One region of the Bacillus sp. 1A genome, then DNA from elsewhere that is predicted to be linked to it. Evidence: riboswitches for the same ligand, from Rfam matches in the RefSeq annotation. Region 1 holds a riboswitch; the other holds the start of a gene.

Region 1 (12,200 bases):
AAAATAAAGTAGCTATACACTCTATTGCAACCCACTGATATAAAGTTTTTTGATGGATAGGCAATGGAGAAACAGAGACCTTCCAATTTAATCTTTGGAGTGGGGTAGTAAGCATATTAGAATGCGCATCACTTGTTTCGTTATTATCATCGTTGAGAAAAACTACATCATGTTTATCAGTTACCTCAAAATGGTATTGTGGCTTAATGGCATTTAAAGATGATGAAATGTAGTCAAAGCGTAAACTTGCTAACAATAAGCCTGAGATTTCCTTCTGTTTATTGAAAATGGGAGAAGCAATCATAATAGCTTGATGTCCAAGAACACGATCTGTAATGGCTGATGATACAGTTGTTTTCTTCGTTTGCAATACGTCTTGAATATATTTGCGATCTGAGACATCAACAGGTGGTCGGTCGCCTTCGGATGCGATTGTAATGATGCCTTCTGGTGTAGCGTAATATAAACCAGAAAAACGTGTATCGTTTCCATCTGTATCATGTACAATTTGTTTAACTCCATTTATATTTCCAGTCTCGGTTCCTACGACCTTTGAGAGCATTTCTAATGCGGAAATTGCTTCACCAAGGTGATGATCTAAATAGTCTCTATATAAAAAGAGAACCGTGTGAGCAGATAGTTTGTTTTCCTGCTTCATTTTATACGAATGATATGAATAAAATGTAGCACCAATTCCTATCGTTGGTAGGATAACAAGCACCATATATAAAACTATGCTGTGGAATTTGACTTTCAAATTTGGTACTCCTTCTTTTTTATTATCATTATATATAAACTATGTTAAAATTGTCATGTTTTTATTCAAGAATCATTCATAATATATTTGGGGAGAGGAAATGAATGAGTGAATACTCATTCGGAATTTATATGAAGTACTAAGTTGTTTTTTCTTTTTATTACTGAGAATTTAAGTGAAGGGTTGAAAGTTGTATGACATCAAATAATGAACGAGAAGATATTTCTCAATCTTTAAAAGTATTTATTGCATTATCTCGTGTACATCGATCTGTTATGGATACTACAAATAAATCTATACAAAGTAACGGGTTAAATCCAACTGAATTTGCTGTATTAGAACTGTTATATCATAAAGGCGGTCAACCACTTCAGCAAATTGGTGAGCGTATTTTAATAGCTAGTGGCAGCATTACATATGTTGTAGATAAGCTAGAGAAAAAGGGACTAGTAAAGAGAATTCCGTGCCCGAATGACAGACGTGTTATTTATGCACAACTAACTGAATCTGGAGAGAGCTTTATTGCTTCTATTTTTCCAGGGCATGAGCAAGTTATACATCAGTCTTTTGAAATGTTAACGAAAGAGGAAAAGGATGAATTACTTGCTCTATTAAAAAAGATTGGAAAATATGAAAAATAATAGTATGTTCCAAAAGAGCTTTGGATAAAGAAATCCAAGGCTCTTTTGTTTACATGTAATTATGACAGCATCTGCCGTATTTTGTTGAAGAATAAGAGGAGATTTGTAAGTAAGCATTGAATTATAGTAGGGATGCACATAATGGAGAGGAGGCTCGTTCATGTCATTTAAAGACTATGAATATAAACGGCCAAATATTGAAGAATTAAAAGAAAAGTTTACTGTTGCTTTAGAGAAGTTTGATAATGCAAAAACTGTAGAAGAACAAAAACAAGTCATCAATTCAATTAACGAAATTCGCAACGACTTCGGTACAATGGGGAATCTTTGTTACATTCGTCATTCTGTTGATACGACAGATGCTTTTTATAAGGAAGAGCAAGATTTCTTTGATGAATTCTCTCCAGTTGTACAAGGATATGGTACAAAGTATTATAATGCGTTAATTCATTCTCCATTCCGTGAAGAATTAGAAGCGTATTATGGAAAGCAATTATTTGCTTTAGCGGAGTGTGATTTGAAAACATACTCTGATGAAGTTGTGAAAGATTTACAATTAGAGAATAAATTGTCTTCACAATATACGCAGTTATTAGCATCTGCAAAAATTGACTTTGCAGGAGAAGAAAGAACGTTATCGCAACTGATTCCATTTATGCAAGGGAAAGAAAGAAATGAACGTAAAGTAGCAAGTGAAGCATATTACGGATTTTTAGCTGAGAATGAGGAAGAGTTAGATCGTATTTATGATGAGCTTGTTAAAGTGAGAACGAAAATCGCCAAATCTTTAGGTTTCAAAAACTTTGTTGAACTTGGATATGCAAGAATGTACCGTACAGATTATAATGCGGAAATGGTGGCGAATTATCGTCAGCAAGTACTTGATTATATCGTTCCCGTTACAACGGAATTAAGAAAGCGACAACAAGCACGTATCGGTGTAGAGAAGTTAGCATATTACGACGAAAACTTTGAGTTTGCTACTGGTAATCCAACTCCAAAAGGAGATGCGGATTGGATTGTTAATCATGGGAAAACGATGTATAAAGAGTTATCGGCTGAAACGGATGAATTTTTCAATTTCATGCTAGATAATGATTTATTAGATTTAGTTGCGAAAAAAGGAAAAGCTGGTGGCGGATATTGTACATATATTGAGAATTATAAAGCACCATTTATTTTCTCAAACTTCAACGGAACATCTGGCGACATTGATGTATTAACACATGAAGCTGGTCATGCTTTCCAAGTATATGAAAGTCGTAAGTTTGAAATTCCAGAATACAATTGGCCAACGTATGAAGCATGTGAAATTCATTCTATGAGTATGGAATTCTTTACATGGCCATGGATGAAGTCATTCTTTGAACAAGATGCAGATAAATATTATTTCTCTCACTTAAGTTCAGCACTTCTGTTTTTACCGTATGGTGTATCTGTTGATGAATATCAACATTATGTATATGAAAATCCAGAAGCATCACCAGAAGAGCGTAAGACAGCATGGCGTAATATAGAGAAAAAGTATTTGCCGCATCGTGATTATGAAGATAATGATTATTTAGAGCGCGGTGGATTCTGGCAACGTCAAGGACATATTTATAGCTCGCCATTCTACTATGTCGACTATACATTAGCACAAATTTGCGCACTGCAATTTTGGAAACGTGCAAGAGATAATAGACAAGAGGCATGGGAAGATTATGTGAATCTGTGTCAACAAGGTGGAAGTAAATCATTCTTGGAATTAGTAGAAGTTGCAAATTTAACATCACCATTTGCTGAAGGCTGTGTGAAAAGTGTTATTACAGAAATTGAAGCGTGGCTACGTGCGATTGACGACACAAAATTGTAAAAAACATGCGCTTTTTTTCACATGTTTAACATCGACATAATGGGAAAATGATGAGATAATAAAAGAAAATTCAGAATACTAAAGAGGTGTTTCTAATAAGGAGCACCTCTTTTCACCAACAAAAGGGGGGAAAGAAGTATGCTTCAATCTAATATGGATGTGAGTTTAGAAAGTTTGGTGAACTCATTACAGTCTACTCGAAGCACGCTATTATCAGAAATTGAAATGTTAAATGATACAGAAGTGAATGTAAAGCCACGCCGTGATAAATGGAGTATTATTCAAATTTTGCATCACTTGCATTTAGTTGAACAGTCAGTTACATCTGCCCTTGTATATGCTTTACAAAAAAATGAAAGAAACACGACTCCATTTAAAGACCTCCAACTTACGCTTGATCGCACACATAAACGAGAAGCTCCTCAGCAAATGGAACCAACAGAAACGTTAATGAAAAAACAGCAAGGAATTCAATTGCTAGAACATTCACGACAAGAACTATTACACGCGCTTCATAGTGTGATAGATGAAAAAGATCTATTTGAAAATGGATTAAAGCATCCTATTTTTAATGAGCTGAATTTGTATCAGTGGGTTCAATTTCTTGAATTGCATGAACAAAGACATCTTACGCAGTTAAAAGAGGCGAAACATGCAATTTTACAGCGATAAGTAGGAAGAAGTGGGAGACCACTTCTTTTTTGATACGTGCATAGTTTTCTTTCTTATTTTGGAATACTACATGGAGAAAGAAAAGAAGGAGTTGAAAAGTATGTCCAAGAAAAAGAAAGAAGAAGAGCGCGCTTGGAAAGCACGTAAAGAAAATCAAAAACCACATGGCAAAGTGAAAGCCTTTGCTGAATTAGTTGAAGGAACAGAAAAAACGTGATGATTATTTCATCACGTTTTTTGTATGAGTGGAAAAGTTAATAAGAAGGTTGTACCTGTACCTTTTTCGCTTATAATATCGATTTTTCCGTTCATAGCTTGAACAACACTGAACACGACCATCATTCCAAGACCAGTTCCTTTTTCTTTCGTTGAGTAGAAAGGAGAGCCAAGACGTTTCACTTGTTCGGTATCCATACCGATTCCTGTATCTTTTATATACAACTGAATATGCTTATGATCAGGAACTAATGTGAAATAAAGATCACCGCCTTTTGGCATGGCCTCAATGCAGTTTTTTAAAATATTTAACAAGCATTGATTTAGTTTTTGTTTTTCTCCCGCGATAAAAAAAGAAGTGCTTTGCTTTATATAATGTGTACGCACATTTGCTAAATTAGCAAGCGGTGTAATTAACGATAATGCATGTAGTAGTTCTTCTTCTAACTGTAATCTTTGTTCTTTTTCAATACTTGGTTTTGCAAAGGTTAAATAATCTGTAAGAACGTGGTTTGCTTGTTCGATTCCGTTGATGGCTATGTCGATATATAATTTTCGCTCCTGCTCAGTACATGTATCTGATTGTAAAAGTTGCAAAAATCCTTTCGTTGAAGTTAATGGATTGCGAATTTCATGAGAGATAGACGCTGCCATTTCACCAATTAAATGAAATTTTTCAGCATTCATAAGTTCATTTTGGAGACGAACTTGAGTTTGTAATATGTGTAGTAAATATAAAATAAGGATCGTACCAAGTATCGTACATAACTCATACACAATAATATGTGGTATATAATCAGCCTTGTTTGTAACTTTTGAAAGGAAGAAAGGTATCCAACTAAATCCGTATGTGAGACTGTAGATAATAGCAAGTGCTATTTTTATACGATTAGAAGTTCGGTTGAAAAATTTGTATGTAAATAATAGGACAATAAATAGAAGGATAGAACCGATAAGCGATGGGAAAACACCTATTCCTCCTAATAAGAAGCGGTATATATTTAATACAACTAATATAGATCCACCAGCAATAGGACCTCCGGTTAATGTACCGACAATTAATACGATATGACGCATATCAAATTGAAATCCATAATTTGTTTTTGCTGCGAAAGTGATACATAGTATAGTAACGAGGCAACATAATACAATAAATATAGCTGAATTTAATTTAGGAGAACGTTTCCCTTTTTGATTCCAAAATAAATGGTATACGAGCATTGTAACAAGGATGAATAATATATTTAAAAAGAGATAAATAATAAAGGGTTTCAGTGGTGTGCCTCCTCTCTTCTCTTCTCGCATTAAATTCATCATACTATAAAATGAAAGAAATGAAATGGAAAAATAGCGGAAAAATCAGAAATTTTTTCTGGTAGTATACAATATGTTACAATAAGCTTTGTCAATGAAAGAAGGAATTCCGTGCATTGCACGGGAGAGGTTCGCGAACTCCCTCTATAAAAAACTATGGAAACAACAATATCTTTAGGTATTGTTTTGTTTTTTTATTGTGACAGTTCAAGAACGTTCTTTCTTCTTATTCGTAGTAGAGAAGGAGAATGAGTGAAATGAAAAAAGAAAAGGCAGTTGTTGTTTTTAGTGGAGGACAAGATAGTACGACATGTTTATTTTGGGCAATAAAGCAGTTTGCAGAAGTAGAAGCTGTAACGTTTAATTACAATCAACGTCATAAACTAGAAATTGATTGTGCAGCGGAAATTGCGAAAGAGCTAGGAATTAAACATACGGTGCTAGATATGAGTCTATTAAATCAACTTGCTCCAAATGCGTTAACGAGAACGGATATGGAGATTACACATGAAGAAGGTGAATTGCCATCGACGTTTGTAGATGGACGAAATTTACTATTCCTATCATTTGCTGCTGTATTAGCAAAACAAGTTGGAGCACGTCATATTGTAACGGGTGTATGTGAAACTGATTTTAGTGGTTATCCAGATTGTCGTGACGTGTTTGTGAAATCGTTAAACGTTACTTTAAATTTATCCATGGATTATCCGTTCGTAATTCATACACCACTTATGTGGATTGATAAAGCGGAAACATGGAAATTATCAGATGAACTTGGAGCATTCGAGTTTGTTCGAGAAAAAACATTAACATGTTATAACGGAATCATTGGTGATGGTTGCGGTGAATGTCCAGCATGTCAGCTTCGTAAAGCAGGATTAGATACGTACCTACAAGAACGCGAAGGAGCAAATAACTAATGGATAATTTCTTTGGATTTCGCATCGTAGAAAATTTGCAAAAAATGGACAAGGATATTCAGCGTAAACAGCTCAAATATCATAATAAAAGAGTAATGGTCAGCAAGGAATTTACATTTGATGCAGCACACCATTTACACTGTTATGAGGGGAAATGTAAAAACTTACATGGTCACACATATAAAGTTGTATTTGGGATTAGTGGATATGTAAATGAAATAGGTCTTGCGATTGACTTTGGAGATATAAAAGAAATTTGGAAGAATGAAATAGAAATTTATTTAGACCATCGTTATTTAAACGAAACGTTACCAGCAATGAATACGACTGCTGAAAACATGGTCGTTTGGATTTATGAAAAGATGGCAGAAGCATTACTAAAAGATAATCGTGCGAACGAATATAAAGGAGCTCGCGTTGAATTTGTTCGTCTATTTGAGACGCCGACTAGTTATGCGGAAGTAAGACGGGAGTGGATGCTTGATGAGTAAAATCCCTGTCTTAGAAATATTTGGTCCGACTATTCAAGGTGAAGGAATGGTTGTAGGACAAAAGACGATGTTTATTCGTACGGCTGGTTGTGATTATAGCTGTGCTTGGTGTGATTCTGCTTTTACGTGGGATGGATCGGCTAAAGATCAAATTAGACAGATGACAGCAGAGGACGTTTGGAACGAGCTTGTAGAAATTGGTGGCGAAAATTTTTCTCATGTTACGATTTCAGGTGGAAATCCAGCATTGCTGAAAAATATTGAGTTTCTTCTTTCTATATTAAAAGAGAATGGAATGCGAACAGCAATTGAAACGCAAGGGAGTAAATGGCAAGATTGGTTACTTCAAATTGATGAGATAACGATTTCTCCAAAACCACCAAGTTCGGCAATGAATACTGATTTTCAGAAGTTAGATGCTGTTATTCAGAAACTAGCAGGAAAAGATATTAGTTTAAAGGTAGTAGTATTTGACGATTATGACTTTGAGTATGCAGTTAATATGCACGAACGTTATCCAGATGTGCCATTTTTCTTACAAGTAGGAAATGATGATACAAAAACGGTGGATGATACGATGTTGATTAAAAAATTATTAGATAAGTATGAGTGGCTGATCGATAAAGCTGTAAATTGTAAAGAGATGAATAATGCAAAAGTATTGCCGCAGCTTCATGCGTTAGTATGGGGAAATAAACGCGGAGTATAATGAGAAGGGATGTTTAAAATGGCAGGAAGATTAGATGAAGATTTAAAAGATGTAACTTTATTAGGAAATCAAAATACAAAATATTTATTTGAATATAGCCCAGAAATTTTAGAGGTATTTGATAACAATCATCCAAACCGTGATTATTTTGTGAAATTTAATTGCCCTGAATTTACAAGCTTATGTCCGAAAACAGGTCAACCAGATTTTGCAACAATTTATATTAGCTACATTCCAGAACAAAGAATGGTAGAGAGTAAATCTTTAAAGCTATATTTATTTAGTTTCCGCAATCATGGTGACTTCCACGAAGATTGCATGAACGTTATTATGAATGATTTAATTAAATTAATGGATCCGCGTTACATTGAGGTATGGGGGAAATTCACACCACGTGGAGGGATTTCAATTGATCCTTACTGCAACTACGGTCGCCCAGGCACGAAGTATGAACAAATGGCAGACTACCGCATGATGAACCATGATCTATATCCAGAAACAATTGATAATCGTTAATATATAATAGAAAGAAAGGATCTGTATGATATACAGATCCTTTCTTTCTATTATATTATGCATTTTGATTAATGACAGTATAGTTTTTATGACTTACAACTGTAAGAGGTTCCATATCTAGTTCTCTAAAATTTTCCATAATTGTTATATCTACAATAACGGAGTTTTGATTTACTTTTTGAACACGGCCTTGCATTCCACCTTTAAATTCAATGATATCTCCAGTTTCTGCGATCTGCATAAGCAACTCTCCTTGTTACAGTTTTCCAAAAAAAGAATAATTTTGGTTTTTTTTTATTTCCTCTTATTTTGAACCATATTGTCTAGTTTGTAAATGTTTCCAAAGTAAAAATTCGAAAAATATTCACATTTTGTAAGAAAATATGCAAGAACTCCAAGTTAGTAGAAAAAAAGAACGGTTTAATGCGTGTATCTTTATATAGGGGTATAATGAAAAATATACAATAACCTACTAAAGTGGGGGAAATTAGAGGCGGTAAAATGATGTTTGAATTTGTGGGGAGTGTTATAGCATTAACTTTATTTGTATTTTCTTATATAAATTTAAAAAAGATTCGTCATCATGAAACGACTACATATTTTGATGGGATGGATGGTATACATGCTGGGGTCACACATGAGAGTGGCGGGGATATGTAAAGGTGTATAACTTTCTTTTTTGGCGTGGTATGATATTTAAAAATAGTACATAATAGAGTTCGTAAGTGATGAATGGAGAGTGGAAAGAATGAAGATTTCTTTTATTCGTCATGGTCGCTTAGATCGTACTATAGAACCAATGACGGTTACATCCTTTCATGAATGGATGAAAGGATATGACTTACATGCTATAACAGAAAAAGCACCTATACCAATGGAAACAATGGAAGCGATTGAAGCAGCAAAGTTGATTGTAACGAGTGATCAAAGGTGTGCTATACAGTCAGCAGCTGAATTAATGAATTCTTTATCTTTTATGCAAAATTCTCTTTTTAGGGAAGCTGAAATTCCGACGAATTTTTATGCTCCAACATGGTTGAAATGTAAACCTAACGTATGGATGTTTATCGGGCGAACATTATGGATACTTGGTTACCATAAAGGTGTTGAGTCTTATAAGGAAGTAAGAGAGAGGGCAAGGCAAGCGGCTTACTTATTACACCGTTATGCTCTCGTACATGGAAGTATTGCTCTTGTAGGTCATAATTACATTAATGCAATGGTTGGTGCGGAACTGAGAGCGATGGGGTGGTCTGGTACGCCTATTTTACATAGGAAGCCATGGGGATGTACAACCTATACATTCCACGAAGCGATGGATGGAAATGTATTAAATACAAAATTAACATAAAAGCACACGATTTATATATAAATCGTGTGCTTTTATGTTAAGATATAGAAATTTTGATGTTTAATGTTTTTACGAGATGTGCATAAGGTTCGCCTACAAGCATAACGATTTGATCTTTTTTATAACCTAGTTTTTCATATAGTGAATAGGCACGTGTGTTTTCTAAATTAACAAGTAATGCGATTTTTTCATGCTCCTTTTCAGTTGCATGGATTTCAGCAGCTTCAATTAATTGAGAACCAATTCCTTTTCCGCCATATGCACTTGAAACTGATAATGTATCAATGTAATATTCATCAAGTTCAGCTTCTTTTTCTAATGTAATTGATTCATCTTTATGTAATTCTCTTAAGTAATGTACAATTGGTGCATCAAGACTTGTTGCTTCACTACCGTGATAAGCGACAATAACCCCAACTGCAACCCCATCTTGTACATATACAAAACAGTTTTCATAGCTCAGTCGATTTCTCTCTTTTGAGAACCATGTTTCAAGTCCTAGTAATACTTCTGTCTCAACTGTGCTGCCTGTGATTTTTTCAGCAATTTCGTGCAGAGCGTTATATAATAAAGGTGCAATTGCCTTCGCATCTGTCTTTTTTGCTTTCCGAATCATAGTATCCCTCCTAATTCTATTTATATATTGTAGCATAGTGGTATGGAACTTTGCATAATTGAATGCTGAAATGATTGATATAGAGAAGTAGCTATGTTAGTATATGATATTTAGTGGACATATACTAAAGAGATCTTTTTTGAAAAATAATGAAAATGAAGGTATAGCACCTGGATAATTTTACAGTTGTTGACCTATAGAATATACGATAAAATAAAATATTGCATAGAGGTGAAATACATGGATAAAGAATTAGCAAATGCAATTTTGGATCAGCTGAAAAATGGTGAAATAAAGGAGTATGTTGTTACGAAAGATGTATTTTATACGTTCAGAGAAGTTGTAGTAAGTCGAGAAGATTTTAAACATATTATTGGGAACGCACAGCGCGGCGGACAAGTAATTTATACATATTCAGAAACGCCACGTTCGTAACTAGAAGAATATAGGGAGGGGAATTATGGGCGATTTTAAACAAGGCATATTACCGCATTGGGATTATATGTGGAAAGATAGAGCTGGCAATAGGTTTATGGGGATGGTCATGTATCCAGAGAAACGAAAGTGTTCGGCAAAAATGCTTCAGAAAATAAAAAGAGCATATGAAGAGGCTATAGAAATTAAAGTAACCGTACAAGTTCAACATACATATCAGTACGTAGAAGGAATGATTGTGTACTTTGATGAAGAAGCTCCTGTATGTACAATGATTGATAAAGATGAAAATCCACATCATATATTTGTAAAAGATATTTTGCGCATTGAGCACTCAGAATAATCTTTTCATAAATAAGTTGAATTTCCATAATAATAATCTTTTTCTATAATAGTTATCTTTTAGTATGTAACGCGAACCGAAAGTATATGTATAATATTTAATAAAGTAAAACTGATAAATGTAATCGTTTTTTAGAACAGATTATCGTTTCATGTCTGTTCTTTTTTGCGTGATGCTGGAGAAATATATTCCTCCAGCATTTGCCGTTTTATGACAAAATATATTGGTAACTTTTTTAAAAATAAGGTTAAATTCGTTGACAACTTTTTTGAAAAGCACTTTATTGACATGAGTTTTAGAATGTTGTTTCATAGTCATTGTATTGAAAAAAATCGACTGTCTTGTCGAAAAGTAAAATTTAAAAAAAGAAAGAATTTATACATATATCTTGTGTCTTATTTTGAAACGTAATACAATATATAGAGAAATCAAGAAACAACATACAGAGAGTATAGATTGGAGAGGGAGGGTCGGAAATGATAGTTGCATATGATTCTATGACAGGAAACGTGAAGCGTTTCATTCACAAATTAAATATGCCGGCCGTTCAAATTGGTGAAGATCTAGTAATAGATGAAGACTTTGTTTTAATTACGTATACAACAGGTTTTGGCAATGTACCAGAACGTGTTTTAGAATTTTTAGAGCGCAATAATGAAAAATTAAAAGGCGTATCTGCAAGCGGCAATCGTAACTGGGGAGACATGTTCGGTGCAAGTGCTGACAAAATTTCTGCTAAATATGAAGTGCCTATTGTATCAAAATTTGAGTTATCAGGAACAAATAATGATGTAGAATATTTTAAGGAAAGGGTGCGGGAGATTGCGACACATTGAACTGAATAATGAAATCACGCAAATGCAGGACGGTTTTTATCAGCTTCATAAAGATAAAGAGGCATTAGAAGTCTTTATGGAAGAAGCTAGAGAAAATACCGTTCATTTTAATAGCGTGGCAGAGCGAATAGAGTATATGAAAGAATATGATTACTATTACAACGTTCTGGACGAGTATAGCTTGGAGGAAGTAGAAGAGGTATATAACATCGCTTATGGTGAAAACTTCGAGTTCCAATCTTATATGGCAGCATCTAAGTTCTACAAAGATTATGCGTTAAAAACAAATGATCAAAAACAATACTTAGAAAGCTATGAAGATCGTGTAGCAATTGTTTCATTATACTTAGGACGCGGTGATGTTGCGAAGGCAAAACACTTCGCAAGCATGATTGTAAAACAAAACTACCAACCAGCGACACCAACCTTTTTAAATGCGGGACGAAGCAGAAGAGGAGAAATGGTGTCTTGTTTCTTGTTAGAGATGGATGATAGCTTAAATTCAATCGGCTTTAACATTAATACTGC
Region 2 (12,200 bases), 250 kb from region 1:
GAAATTATTTATCGCATTATTTGGCCCAGATAAAGCGTTTAATGAACTGAAATTTGGTCCAAATAAAGCTTGATCCCCAGTTAAATCAGCATCCCCTTCCGTAGAACTTAAAAATAATCTCCCGCTTACAGGTCCCCCTGAAGGTGTTAAAAATCCTGAGACAGATACATCGGCACTACCAGTTTCTGCGGAAACACGGTTACCTGCTACATAAATCGTCAAGTTTCTTGCAGGCAATGTTCCGTTTTGATAAGCGACGATAAGTGTCCATCCAGCCGAATTAATTGTTCCGTTAGAAGCATCTATAGGGTCCACAAGTCCAGGGACAGAGCCGGTTGTATAAGAGCCAGATCCTCCAGCTTGAACGAGAGATGTTACATCTGCAGAACGTGTATAGAATCCAAATGTGACGGATCCGGAAACGAATGTTTGATTAGAAGCTGTAACAGCAGAAGGAGTAATTGAGTATGTTGAAACAGGTGTTGTAAAAGAAACAGGGTTTCCTAAAACGTTCGTAATGTTTTGATCACGAGATAAATAGTTGCCACCCCAAATGAGTTCTGCGTAAAGAATCGTACTACCAGCAGGGATATTTAAAATAGCGGTAGAACTATTTTGTGTATAGTTTAACGTTGTACCAGCAGGAAAAGTAGGTACTTGTAAAGCGGTATTCGTAGTTGCGAATGCACCAATTGCCCCGATTGTACCAGCACGGTTTTGATTACTAATTTTACTTAAGCCTAAAGTATTTCCTGTAATAGCGAGTGCGCCGTTTGTGGTGGTAGAAAATCGATTCGTAATGGGCATGTTGTCACCTCATTTACAATATAGTCTTGGTCAAAATAGGATATGTGTGTGACAAATAAAGGGAAACATGTACAAGTTGATTTAGTAATAATGATTTAAATGTCTAAATAAGGGGTTGGAGAATGATTGGATTGAAAATAAGAGTGGAGCGTCTTAGAAAAGATAATATAAATGATATTGTTGCATTATCTTCTTATATTGGTTGGGATTATAACAGAGAAGAAGTTGAAACGATTTTTAATTCAGGTATTGTATATGGCGTATGGAATGAGAGAAAAGAACTGATTGCAAGCGCTGCAATTATATTATACGGAGAGGCGTTAGCGTCAATAGGAATGGTAATTGTCCATCCGGATTATAAGGAAAGAGGGATTGGAAAGGCGATAACGAGTTCTTGCATGAATAGCGTATCAGCTCGAACTTCAATTATGCTGATTGCTACAGATGAGGGGAAGCCTTTATACGAAAAGTTAGGATTTAGGGCAGTGAGCTATATTTCTAAATACATATGTAACTCGTACAATACGAATTATAACTGTCAAGGAAATGAAGAATATGTGATGAATTATAAAGAGGGGGATTTAGAAGAAATAATAAAAATAGATGAAGGCGCATTTGGAACAAGTCGAAACGAGTTTTTAAAACAAAGAATTATGCAAAGTGATCAGTGTGTCGTTATAAAGGATACAAAAGAAAATGTAGTAGGATACGGTATAAGTATACAAACGCCAGAAAATAAAATAATAGGACCGATCGTTGCTAAAAATGATGCAATGGCAATGAAAATAGTACATGCTTTAGCAAGAGGGCATGATGGGAGATTAAGAATGGATGTACCAAAAGGAAAGGACGATTTTCTGAAAGAGTTAGAGATTGCTGGTTTTCAAAAGGTGAATACACCGCCAATTATGATGAGAAATAGTGATCAATTTTTGAAAAGAAATGGGGAACTATACAGTATTGCAGCGCAAATTTTTGGATAAAAAAGAATCCTTTTCGGCAAGAAGACTCCATCTGATTTGTGTTACGGGTGAAACCCAACAATTCAGGTGGAGATGAATTGCCGTCAGAAGGTAGTCTGAACTCTTTTGTTTTTTTGTCTTACGATACAATCTGCCCTTAGATAAGGAGGGAATATATCTTAAGATAACGAAATTGGATAATAATCATCATTTGGTTACTTGCACCAAAAGTAATGAATAAGTTTAATGAACTCTCTAAGAAAGGTGGTGAAAACAATGGCTAGAAAGAAAGCAGTGAAAGTATTATGTAAACAAAAGAAAAGAGAAACCATGCAACGATTCACGCAGAAACAGAATATTGGGCGAGCTTGCTTGACTGCAAAGGAATTTCGCTTACTGCAACGCATGTCACATAGTTCAAAAGCATTGCGAAATGTCGGGTTGTACACGATAAAACAAAGTTACCTGAATCATAACAAGATTGCTACTGTAAAAGAAGTGGATACCGCCATGCAAGCCGATATGAATTACTGGGGCATGCAATCAAACTCCGTCCAAGCGATTCGTAGAGCCTTATATGCAGAAGTAAAAAGCTTTTTTAAAGCATTGGAACAGTGGAAGAGAAAACCTGAAACATTCACAGGACGTCCTAAGTTTCCAAATTATTCTCGTTCAACTGACAAACGAATTATTGAAATCTATCAAGTTCCAAAAGTAGATGAGAACGGGTATTGGATGATTCCGATGAATGTGGCATTCAGAAAAAAATTCGGTTCCATTAAAATACGTATGCCGAAAAACGTAAGACATAAAAAAATCTCCTACATTGAGATTGTACCGAAACAAAAAGGTCGGTTCTTTGAGGTGCATTACACATATGAGATGCACGTCTCTCAAATGAAGAAACAATCAGCGACCACTAGTAACGCTTTGAGTTGCGATTTAGGTGTAGATAGATTAGTAAGTTGCGCAACAAATACAGGTGATACATTCTTAATTGATGGAAAAAAACTAAAGTCTATTAACCAGTACTTCAATAAAATGATCCGTAATCTGCAACAGAAAAATATGGACAATGGAATTTCAAAACGTATTGTAACGAATAAAATGGCTACACTTTGGCATAAACGAGAACGACAAATAAACGGTTACCTTTCACAAACGGTAGGCTTGTTGTTTAAAAAAGTGAAAGCATTCGGCATAGATACGGTTGTCGTAGGGTATAACGCTGGCTGGAAACAAAAATCAGATATGGGAAAAAAGAATAATCAAAAGTTTGTTCAAATCCCGTTTCATAAACTGATTGCGGCAATTGAGAATAAATGTATAAAAGAAGGCATCCGATTTTTCAAACAAGAAGAAAGCTATACTTCTAAAGCTAGTTTTCTGGATAAAGATCCGGTTCCAGTTTGGTCTAAGGATGATAGGACCCATTATCGCTTTAGTGGCAAACGAATCACTCGTGGTCTGTATCAAAGTAAAGCAGGAACATGTATCCATGCTGATATTAATGGTGCATTAAATACATTGGAAAAATCAAGAGTTGTAGAATTGGATGAAAGTCTTAAAGTGAAAACGCCGATTCTATTAGAAGTGCAAAAACGTAAGGCTGTTGCTTCGCGCATAGCTTAGTGGGTGCGTCAATCATCCATGTGTACTCGACTTGTCGGGGCTTGTAGTACACGCCGGATTCATCTGAGTGGTGGCTTCTTCCATAAGGAAGAACTGCTCTTTTTCGAAAGGGTGGTGCAAGTGGGAAAACAATCGTTCGTTGCCAGTACCAACCAAAAACATACTTGGGGTGTTACCATAAGGTGGCATGAATGCTAGAGCGTCAACTGTCTAGCGATAGACGAAAAGACCTAGCGTTCTAACTCAAGCCCCCACTGAAAGGCTTTATCTCAGTGGGGGTAGTTGACTAATCACGATATTGGTCGTGAGTTGGTTGAAAGAGGTCTTCCTCAATATCTCTCACCATAGAAAAATGATCCACATTATAATGTCCATGTAGAATTTTATTATGATGACCAATAATTTGCTCTGCAGACAACACATTAGAATCAGTTGTGGAATGACCGTTTTTAATTAATGTAACATCAAATCCTTGTACAGTAGCTGTTCTAACTGCGGTGTCGATGCAATGTTCTGTTTTACATCCACCGATAACGATATGATTAATTTTTTCTTCTTTTAAAAGTTCAAGTAGAGAAGTGCCATAGAATGCGTTTGTTGCTGCTTTATTAATAAGGATTGCAGACTGAGGTACTTGAATTTGATTATGTACTTCAAATCCTTCTCCGCTACCAGAAGCAACATCGATATCTCTTACGAAAACAACAAGGGCATTTGCATCTAGTGCTTTCTGTACGGCTGTATTTAGTGTAGATAATAGATCTTTTTTACGAAAAACTTCATTTTCTTTTTCATTTCCATCCATTAATTCTTGCTGAGCATCAATGATTAATAGTGCTTGTTTCATCGTGTCTCCCCTTTAATATGAAATAAGTTCCACTATACATATTCATTCATATTGCAAGGAAATCCTCTATTGTCTATGCAGTAGACGATAGATTTACAAAGTTGTCAAAGAAATTTCATTCTCATAGCGTGTAAAAACATGTATGATAGGAGATGGAGAATTTTTGAGTAGGTGGGAATATCATGCAAACAGTAGAAGATTATCTTTCATTCTTACATACGAAAGGATTTAAACTATCAGAGGAAGCACAAGGGTTTATTATGTTCGGACAAGGATATACTGGTGCATCTGATGGAATTGTGAACGCAGCAATAGAAGCGACAATTAAACATCAATTACAGTTTGATGGGAGTTATTTTGTTGCGTTATTAGAACGTTTGAAAGAAGAAGAAATTACAGATAAAAAAAGCGCTAAGGCTTTTATGCGGAAGTTACAATCGTAACTTCACGCAGCCTGCGCTTCTTTTTTTGTTTTGGAAGGTAATTCAACAAAAACCATGCCTAGGAAAATACATAGGCATCCGATAATAGCAGAAATAGAAAGTTGTTCGTTTGCCACGAGAACGCCTGTTAATGCAGCAAAAACAGGCTCCATTGCGAAAATAATTGCTACTCTCGTTGGAGACGTATGTTTTTGTGCTGATGTTTGAATAAAAAAAGCAATGGATGTCGCAAAAAGGGAAGTTAGAAATAGAGCGAATAAAAAGGAAGAATTCGTCCATAGTGCCACTGAAAATAATTTTTCCCAATCTTCAAACAAAAAGGCGCAAATAGAAGAAAACATACCGACAGCTAATACTTGCGATGTGCTTAACAATAAAGGTGATATTTTCTTAGAGAAGAAGCCGTTAACAAGAATATGGGCGGCGAAAGCAACTGCACAACCGAGAACGAGTATATCTCCAATGTTCAATTGAAAAGAATCACCGGCCGTTAATAAGTATAAACCAGCCGTTGCTACAGCAATGCCCATTACGATAAAAATGGTAGCTTTTTGTTTTAAAAAGATAAAAGACAAAATGGGTACCATAACGATACTAAGCCCTGTTAAGAAACCAGCTTTTGAAGAAGTTGTATAAAGTAAGCCGAATGTTTGTAATACATAGCCAACGCATAAAAAAAATCCAACGATTAATCCAGCGAGACTACTCTGTTGTATATCTTGTTTTGAAGATTTTTTTGAGAAAATCATTTGAACGAATAATAAAATAATTCCAGCGAATAAAAAGCGAATACCATTAAAAGTAAATGGACCAACGAAAGACATAGCATTTTGAACGACAACAAATGTAGCTCCCCAAATAAAAGAGACAAATAATAAAGCAAGAGGAGCAACCCAATCTTTTTTCACACTCATACCCCCGTTAATTTTGTAAGATAGCTTTTCTAGCTAATTCATCAGCAACTTTATTTTGACTACTTGGAATCCACTTAATAAAAAAGAGATCGAAACTTTTTATGTACTGTAATGCTTCTTCTAATAGTGGTGCAAACATTTTATTTTTTGCGTATTCTTTTTCCACAGCTCGCTCGACAAGTTGCGAATCTGTACGAAAAGAGACAATGTTATAATTATGCTCCGTGCAATATTTTAATGCCGCAAGTAAGGCGTGGTATTCTGCTTCATGATTGGACATTGTCCCAAGGGGCAATGATAATTGTACAGCTGGTTGCACCCCTTTAATAAACACTCCAGCACCAGAAGGACCAGGATTTCCTTTTGATGCACCATCAATATATACTTCAATCAAAATGAGAAACCTCCAAATTATAAGATGATCCCCTACTTATATGTTTCTTTGAAGTAGGGGATAGAGTACTTTAGCCGATTGTAATACTATAACGACATGTAAATGTTTCATTCGCTTGTAAAGATTGAATTCCTTTTTTTTCCTTGAAATCTTTTGCCGGATTTACTTCATCAGCAATACCGTACCAAGGTTCAATACATAAGAAAGGTGCGTTTTCGCCTGGTGTCCATACGCCGACAAATGGGAATCCGTCAAATTCTACTTTTACAAATTTATTATGTTTATGAGAACGAATAGAGATTTCATCCGTATTCATATTTTCAAAAATAAGCGCATCATTTTTGAATAAATCGTATGTAAGTGGTAATTCATTCGTATTTTCAGCAATTAATTGTTTTTTACTTGAAAGATAAGGTCCTTCTAATACGCTTGTTTCTAAGCGTTCAGAACCATTAAATGATAAATGATAATCAGTAAATGATTCGCCCTCTAATAAGGGGAAGTTGAAACCAGGATGTGCTCCGATTGAGAAGAACATCTCTTTTGAAGCAGGGTTATTTACTTCATATGTTACATGAACGATATGTCCGTCTAGCTCATAAGAAACGAGTAATTCGAATTCGTATGGGTATTTTTTTAATGTTTCTTCATTACTAGTTACAATATAAGTGATTTTCGTTTCACTTTGTTCTTGTACAGAGAATGTAAGATCACGAGCAAAGCCGTGTTGTGTTAAAGAATATGGTTTACCATCTACGTAGTATGTATTATCTACTAATCGGCCGACAATTGGGAATAAAATTGGTGCGCGGCGCCCCCAATAAGTAGAATCGCCTTGCCATAAGTATTCAGTGTTATCTTCTTTTAAGCGAACGCTTTGTAATTCTGCACCTTTGTCAGAAATGGAAACGACCACTTTTTCATTTTGAATTGTTGCTGTCATGAAGTGAAACCTCCTAAAACTTTCATATGTTTTATTATACGTTGTCTAAAAGAAAAAAGGTAGTTAATGATAGGAATCTATTGACGAGAGAGTGTGTATTGCGTAGAATATATTCTTGTTGCTTAAAAAACGAATAACGTGGTTCGAAACCATCCCACGTAAAAAAACTAAGGAGATTTTGTCATGAATATAAGAACATTAGTCGGTAATGGTATTTTAGCGGCATTATATATTGCTGTTTCTATGCTTATTCAGCCATTTGGCTTTACGAATGTACAGTTTCGTATTTCAGAGATGTTTAATCATCTTGTTGTATTTAATAAGAAAGCAATTTACGGAATTGTATTAGGTGTATTTTTAACAAATCTCTTTTTCTCACCTATGATCGCTTACGATTTAGTATTTGGAGTAGGGCAATCTATTCTTGCATTAGTTGCAACGATTATTTCTATGCGATTTATTAAAGGTGTTTGGGCTCGTATGATTTTTAATACAGTTATTTTTACAATTACAATGTTTATGATTGCAATTGAACTTCATCTTGCATTTGATTTACCATTTATGTTGACTTGGTTAACATGTGCCATCGGTGAATTTGTTGTCATGGCAATTGGTATGCCTGTAATGTACTGGATTAATAAACGAGTACAATTTGAAAGATTTATGCAATAGATGAAAGAGCTATTCCTAAAGGGATAGCTCTTTTTGCATGTGATAATATTGAATATAATTCAGAGACTCTTGATAAAATATAATAAAATAAAGTGAGGCTTTCATTAGCTGGATACATATAAGAAGTCTTACATAAGGGGAATCTAGTATGAAATATAAAATTCATTGGTTATATAAAATGAAGCGCGGTTTGCAGACGGAATTAACGACAGATTATATGAACATAGAAGATGTGCTGCAATTTGCAGAGGATTTCGAGAAAACAGGAAGAGTGAAAGAACTATCATTTTATGATGAAATGGATGCAGAATGGTCATTAAAGGAAATGAAAAAGCTGAGTAAACAAGTGGAGGATGAGCCCCAAGAAATACTCGTTTATTTTGATGGTGGTTATGATGTGCAGACGAAAGAAGCTGGAGTAGGTATATGTGTGTACTATAAAAAAGCAAATAAAAATTACCGAATTCGCCGCAACGGATATATAGAAGGTATATATGATAATAATGAAGCCGAATATGCGTCATTATTATACGGTATGAATATACTCGAGGAATTAGGGATTAAGTATGAAGCAGTTACACTTCGCGGGGATTCTCAAGTGGTATTGCAACAATTGGCTGGAGAATGGCCTTGCTATGATGAGCATTTAAATCATTATTTAGACCAAATTGAACAAAAAGCGAAGCAAATGAAATTAAAACTTGTATGCGAGCCAATATCTAGAAAACAAAATAAAGAAGCACATCAATTAGCAACGCAAGCATTAGAAGGAACAGTCATTGATAGTCATAAAGAAATAACCGAATAGAGAGGTGCAACCGTGGATAAAAAGCAACTCATTACAGAGGTAAATGACTTATTAGAAACGTATTGTGAAGGGTGTTTTTTGCGAGAACATAATCGAAAGACAAATAGTAAATATTATGCTCATTCATTTTGTATTAGGCAATGTACAGTTGGAGAAACATTGAAAAAGTATGGGGAACAGTTGTCATGAAAAAACATCCAGAGAACATTCTCTGGATGTTTTTTTTAGTGCTTTGCTTCGTTTAATTGCTGCTCGCATTTACTTAATTTCTTTTCCTCATTCATTAGAAACGGCTCATCTAAATCTACCGCAACAGATTTCATAATTTCAAGCTGAGAGCGAGCTGCTTCTACAGCAGTTGTGGCATGCTCTAATGTATCTGGATCCATTGAAATTGTCGCTGATCCTACCATTTTTTGTGCTGTTTCTACACGGAATTTCACTTCTTCAAAATCATTTACTTCTGATCCCATTATTACTTCCTCCTTTGTATATTGCGCATTTCACATAGTTTTTGCTCTGTAAAACGGAAATATACAAAGGAATAACAAAGGAGGTTACCAAGTAAGGTAACCTCCTGTTATATGTTGGATTAAAGTTTTACTACGTTAGCAGCTTGAGGTCCGCGGTTTCCTTCAGTGATATCGAAAGATACTTCTTGACCTTCTTCTAAAGCTTTGTAGCCGTCACCTTGAATAGCAGAGAAATGTACGAATACATCGTCAGCGCCTTCCATTTCGATAAATCCAAAACCTTTTTCGTTGTTAAACCATTTTACTTTTCCTTGCATGTTACAATTCCTCCTAAAAACATTTGCTTTTTTCATTTAGTGAAATTCATTTGAAAGATAATATAAACTAAAAATGCTATAATCTTGAATATTCTGCTAAATGATTAATTTAAATATACACGAATTGGTAGAAATTAGTCAAGTAAGCGATTTTATTTTTTTTGTATTTTTAAATAATTTTTCAGCCGAATTTTTAAATAGGTATAGGACAGGCCGAGTATGTAATATTCTTAATTGAATGCTATACATAATGAGGTGAAAGAAAGAATGAATGAGTCTTATTTATTAGATAATGAAGGAATGAGAACGAGAACTGACATACCAAATTGGGTTACAAAAGAATTTCAAAATTTTTCGAGTGTCGTGCTAGAACCAACTTTCCCATGTTATTTCGGCTTAACAGCTTTGAAAAAGAATGAACTTCGTTATTCATTTCTCTCTCATAATGATTGGAGTCATTTGCCACATACAATGTTATCTTTTTTAGAGTTAATGAAAGAGCGCCCAATTGTAAGAAGAGGATTCTTTCTTTTTGTGGAACCGGAATGTGAGGAACAATCACTGGAATATTATCGTGATTACTTTTGGAAAGTACTACAATATTTACATGAAAACGATGACCAAACATGGCCGAAGCAAATTCCTGAAGACCCAGACCATTACTTATGGGAATTTTCATTTGGCGGGGAACCGATATTCGCATTTGGAAATGCGCCAGCTTATAAACAACGAAAAACTAGGCATTTAGGAAATTCTCTCGTTATTGGATTTCAACCGCGTACCATCTTTGATGGATTAGAAGGGGATCGCCCTAAAGGAGCATATTCAAGACAAACGGTCCGAAATCGAGTTGAAAGTTGGGATCAGCTGCCGAAACATCCTAACATTAGTCATTATGGTGATTCAGATCATCGCGAATGGAAACAATACTTCATAGGAGACGATATAGAGCTGATAAAAGGAAAATGTCCTTTTCTTCATAAGTTAGAAAAGTAAGAGCCATCATCGAGATGGCTCTTTTGCATAATTTGGATAAAAAAGGGTATTTTAGTAGTGAATATTTTGATGAAAGCTAGTCTATTTTTAATCATTACTTAATAGTAAAGGAAGTAGAAAGGATAGAGCGATGTTTGGAGCGATTATACAACAAATTGTATTAGGTATTTCATTAGCTGCGCCAGTAGGTCCGATTAATATTGAAATGTTAAAACGAGGAATTGAACGAGGTTTTTGGCATGCATGGGTTGTTGGAATTGGTGGAATGACTGCAGATATTTTGTTTATGCTTCTCATTTATTTCGGTTTATCTTCTCTGTTTATGTATACATATGTACAAGCTTTTATGTATTGCACAGGTTTTTTCTTATTATTTTATTTAGGATTTCAAAGTGTAAAACAAGGAATTTCCCACTCGAATATGGAATATAAAAAGGAAGAGGTAGGTGGTCTTAAACAATCGTTTATGGCAGGTTTTTTAATTGCGATATCCAATCCATTAAATCTTGTTTTTTGGTTTGGTATATACGGAAGTACACTTAGCTCATTGCTTACGAAGGTAACGAAACAAGAAGCCTTTTTGTACAGTCTTTGTATTATCGTTGGCATTATTTTATGGAATTTAAATATTGCTTTTTCTGTCCATTTTGGCAGAACTTTATTAAAGCAAAAAGCACTTGGCTATATAACAGCCGGAGCCGGTATTATTTTAGTAGGATATTCTATCCATTTTGCATACAAAGCTTTACAGTTGTTCACATAAGATTGAAGGGGAGATTTTTATGTATCGAACCACTATTGACGGAAAAGAAATTATTATTACGTTGGCACCCAAAATCCGAAAAGAAATTACTGATAGAAATCCATTATATGAAGCAGTATTTCACAATGCAGCAAGATTACTACAAACAAAGCAACCAACGTTTGCAGTGAATCATGAAATATTTGGGCTCATTATTGGAGAGGTACAAAGAGGAGAAGTGACAGTGTTTGCGGTGGAACATATTATTCCGAAGCAAAATATATTTGGATCGAACAATTTTTTCTCGACAATAGAGCAGCAGGCAAATTTGTAAAGTGAATAGAATAAAATAAAAAATAAAAGAAATAGTCGTAACGAAATGTTGCGGCTGTTTTTTTGGAAAAGGGGGAAGGAAGATGAAGAGAGTGGGGAAAGAGTTCTTTTTACAACATGATATCGTTATTATGTATAGTATTTTATTTATTTTCATCATTATTTTAAAAATGCAATTTTTCACATGGATCGGTATGTTCACGTGTTTGTTTGGGATTGTTTTTTATACGCTTAACGAATATATGACACATCGATTTTTATTCCATTTAAAGCCACCTAAAAACGTATTTTTATTAAAAATGTTAAGAAGATTACATTATGATCATCATGTATATCCAGATGATTTAAAACTATTATTTTTGCCTGTATGGTTTAGTATACCTAGCTTTACTATATATTTACTTATAGCATATGGTATAACAAAAAGTGTTACTATTACACTTTCATTCGGGACTGGAATGATTATCATGCTTCTCGTTTATGAATGGAAACATTATATTGCACATAAGCCGATTCGTCCGTTCACTAAGTTTGGAAGATGGCTAAAAAAACAGCACATATTACATCATTATAAAAATGAAAAGTTTTGGTTTGGTGTTTCAAATCCAGTATTCGATTTCATATTTGGAACGCTTAAAGATGGGAAAGACGTTGAATTAAGCGAAACAGCTCGTAATTTAGAAAAAGAAAAAAAGACAGAAGTAGTGCGATAAGCACTACTTTTTTTTATCTGGAAATTTTGAGGCGGTAAAACTCCCGCCTCAAAATTCGGCAAATATGAGGAAGTTAGATGGAAGATAACTTCCTGTAAAGCTTGACTGGTGAGGAATTGAAGTACGTAATTTTTATGTTGGAAAAGTATATTAAAAACTTAGGAGAAATTGGCGAAAAATGTCTATCGAAAAATCTTTGCAGGA

Evidence for each region. A riboswitch is a leader RNA that binds a small molecule or an ion and turns the genes downstream of it on or off. The one in region 1 is predicted to bind preQ1.
Region 2: it holds a riboswitch for preQ1, as region 1 does, so the genes downstream of both, ACUN0F_RS25490 (QueT transporter family protein) here and queC (7-cyano-7-deazaguanine synthase QueC) in region 1, are expected to answer to the same signal.

What each region holds. Positions count from the first base shown of each region.
Region 1 covers NZ_JBQYLZ010000001.1:5,232,937-5,245,136, reverse strand. The annotation lists gene ACUN0F_RS26870 (DUF3149 domain-containing protein) at 1-757, opposite strand, end outside; gene ACUN0F_RS26865 (MarR family winged helix-turn-helix transcriptional regulator) at 952-1,398, shown strand; gene ACUN0F_RS26860 (M3 family oligoendopeptidase) at 1,559-3,253, shown strand; gene ACUN0F_RS26855 (DinB family protein) at 3,392-3,925, shown strand; gene ACUN0F_RS26850 (DUF6254 family protein) at 4,026-4,142, shown strand; gene kinB (sporulation sensor histidine kinase KinB) at 4,154-5,362, opposite strand; PreQ1 riboswitch class I at 5,576-5,619, shown strand; gene queC (7-cyano-7-deazaguanine synthase QueC) at 5,713-6,375, shown strand; gene queD (6-carboxytetrahydropterin synthase QueD) at 6,375-6,866, shown strand; gene queE (7-carboxy-7-deazaguanine synthase QueE) at 6,859-7,575, shown strand; gene queF (preQ(1) synthase) at 7,594-8,091, shown strand; gene ACUN0F_RS26820 (YkvS family protein) at 8,147-8,332, opposite strand; gene ACUN0F_RS26815 (hypothetical protein) at 8,596-8,751, shown strand; gene ACUN0F_RS26810 (histidine phosphatase family protein) at 8,840-9,442, shown strand; gene ACUN0F_RS26805 (GNAT family N-acetyltransferase) at 9,480-10,058, opposite strand; gene ACUN0F_RS26800 (hypothetical protein) at 10,299-10,493, shown strand; gene ACUN0F_RS26795 (hypothetical protein) at 10,519-10,836, shown strand; gene nrdI (class Ib ribonucleoside-diphosphate reductase assembly flavoprotein NrdI) at 11,313-11,672, shown strand; partial or broken gene ACUN0F_RS26785 (ribonucleotide reductase N-terminal alpha domain-containing protein) at 11,659-12,200, shown strand, end outside.
Region 2 covers NZ_JBQYLZ010000001.1:4,983,449-4,995,648, reverse strand. The annotation lists gene ACUN0F_RS25530 (DUF7507 domain-containing protein) at 1-807, opposite strand, end outside; gene ACUN0F_RS25525 (GNAT family N-acetyltransferase) at 930-1,790, shown strand; gene ACUN0F_RS25520 (RNA-guided endonuclease TnpB family protein) at 2,046-3,401, shown strand; gene ACUN0F_RS25515 (cysteine hydrolase family protein) at 3,688-4,248, opposite strand; gene ACUN0F_RS25510 (DUF6123 family protein) at 4,431-4,691, shown strand; gene ACUN0F_RS25505 (DMT family transporter) at 4,694-5,599, opposite strand; gene ACUN0F_RS25500 (reverse transcriptase-like protein) at 5,613-5,999, opposite strand; gene ACUN0F_RS25495 (aldose 1-epimerase family protein) at 6,070-6,942, opposite strand; PreQ1 riboswitch class I at 7,075-7,119, shown strand; gene ACUN0F_RS25490 (QueT transporter family protein) at 7,126-7,614, shown strand; gene ACUN0F_RS25485 (ribonuclease H family protein) at 7,763-8,422, shown strand; gene ACUN0F_RS25480 (zinc-finger domain-containing protein) at 8,435-8,611, shown strand; gene ACUN0F_RS25475 (DUF2564 family protein) at 8,647-8,895, opposite strand; gene cspB (cold shock-like protein CspB) at 9,015-9,212, opposite strand; gene ACUN0F_RS25465 (YqcI/YcgG family protein) at 9,480-10,208, shown strand; gene ACUN0F_RS25460 (LysE family transporter) at 10,339-10,971, shown strand; gene ACUN0F_RS25455 (hypothetical protein) at 10,991-11,284, shown strand; gene ACUN0F_RS25450 (sterol desaturase family protein) at 11,367-11,996, shown strand.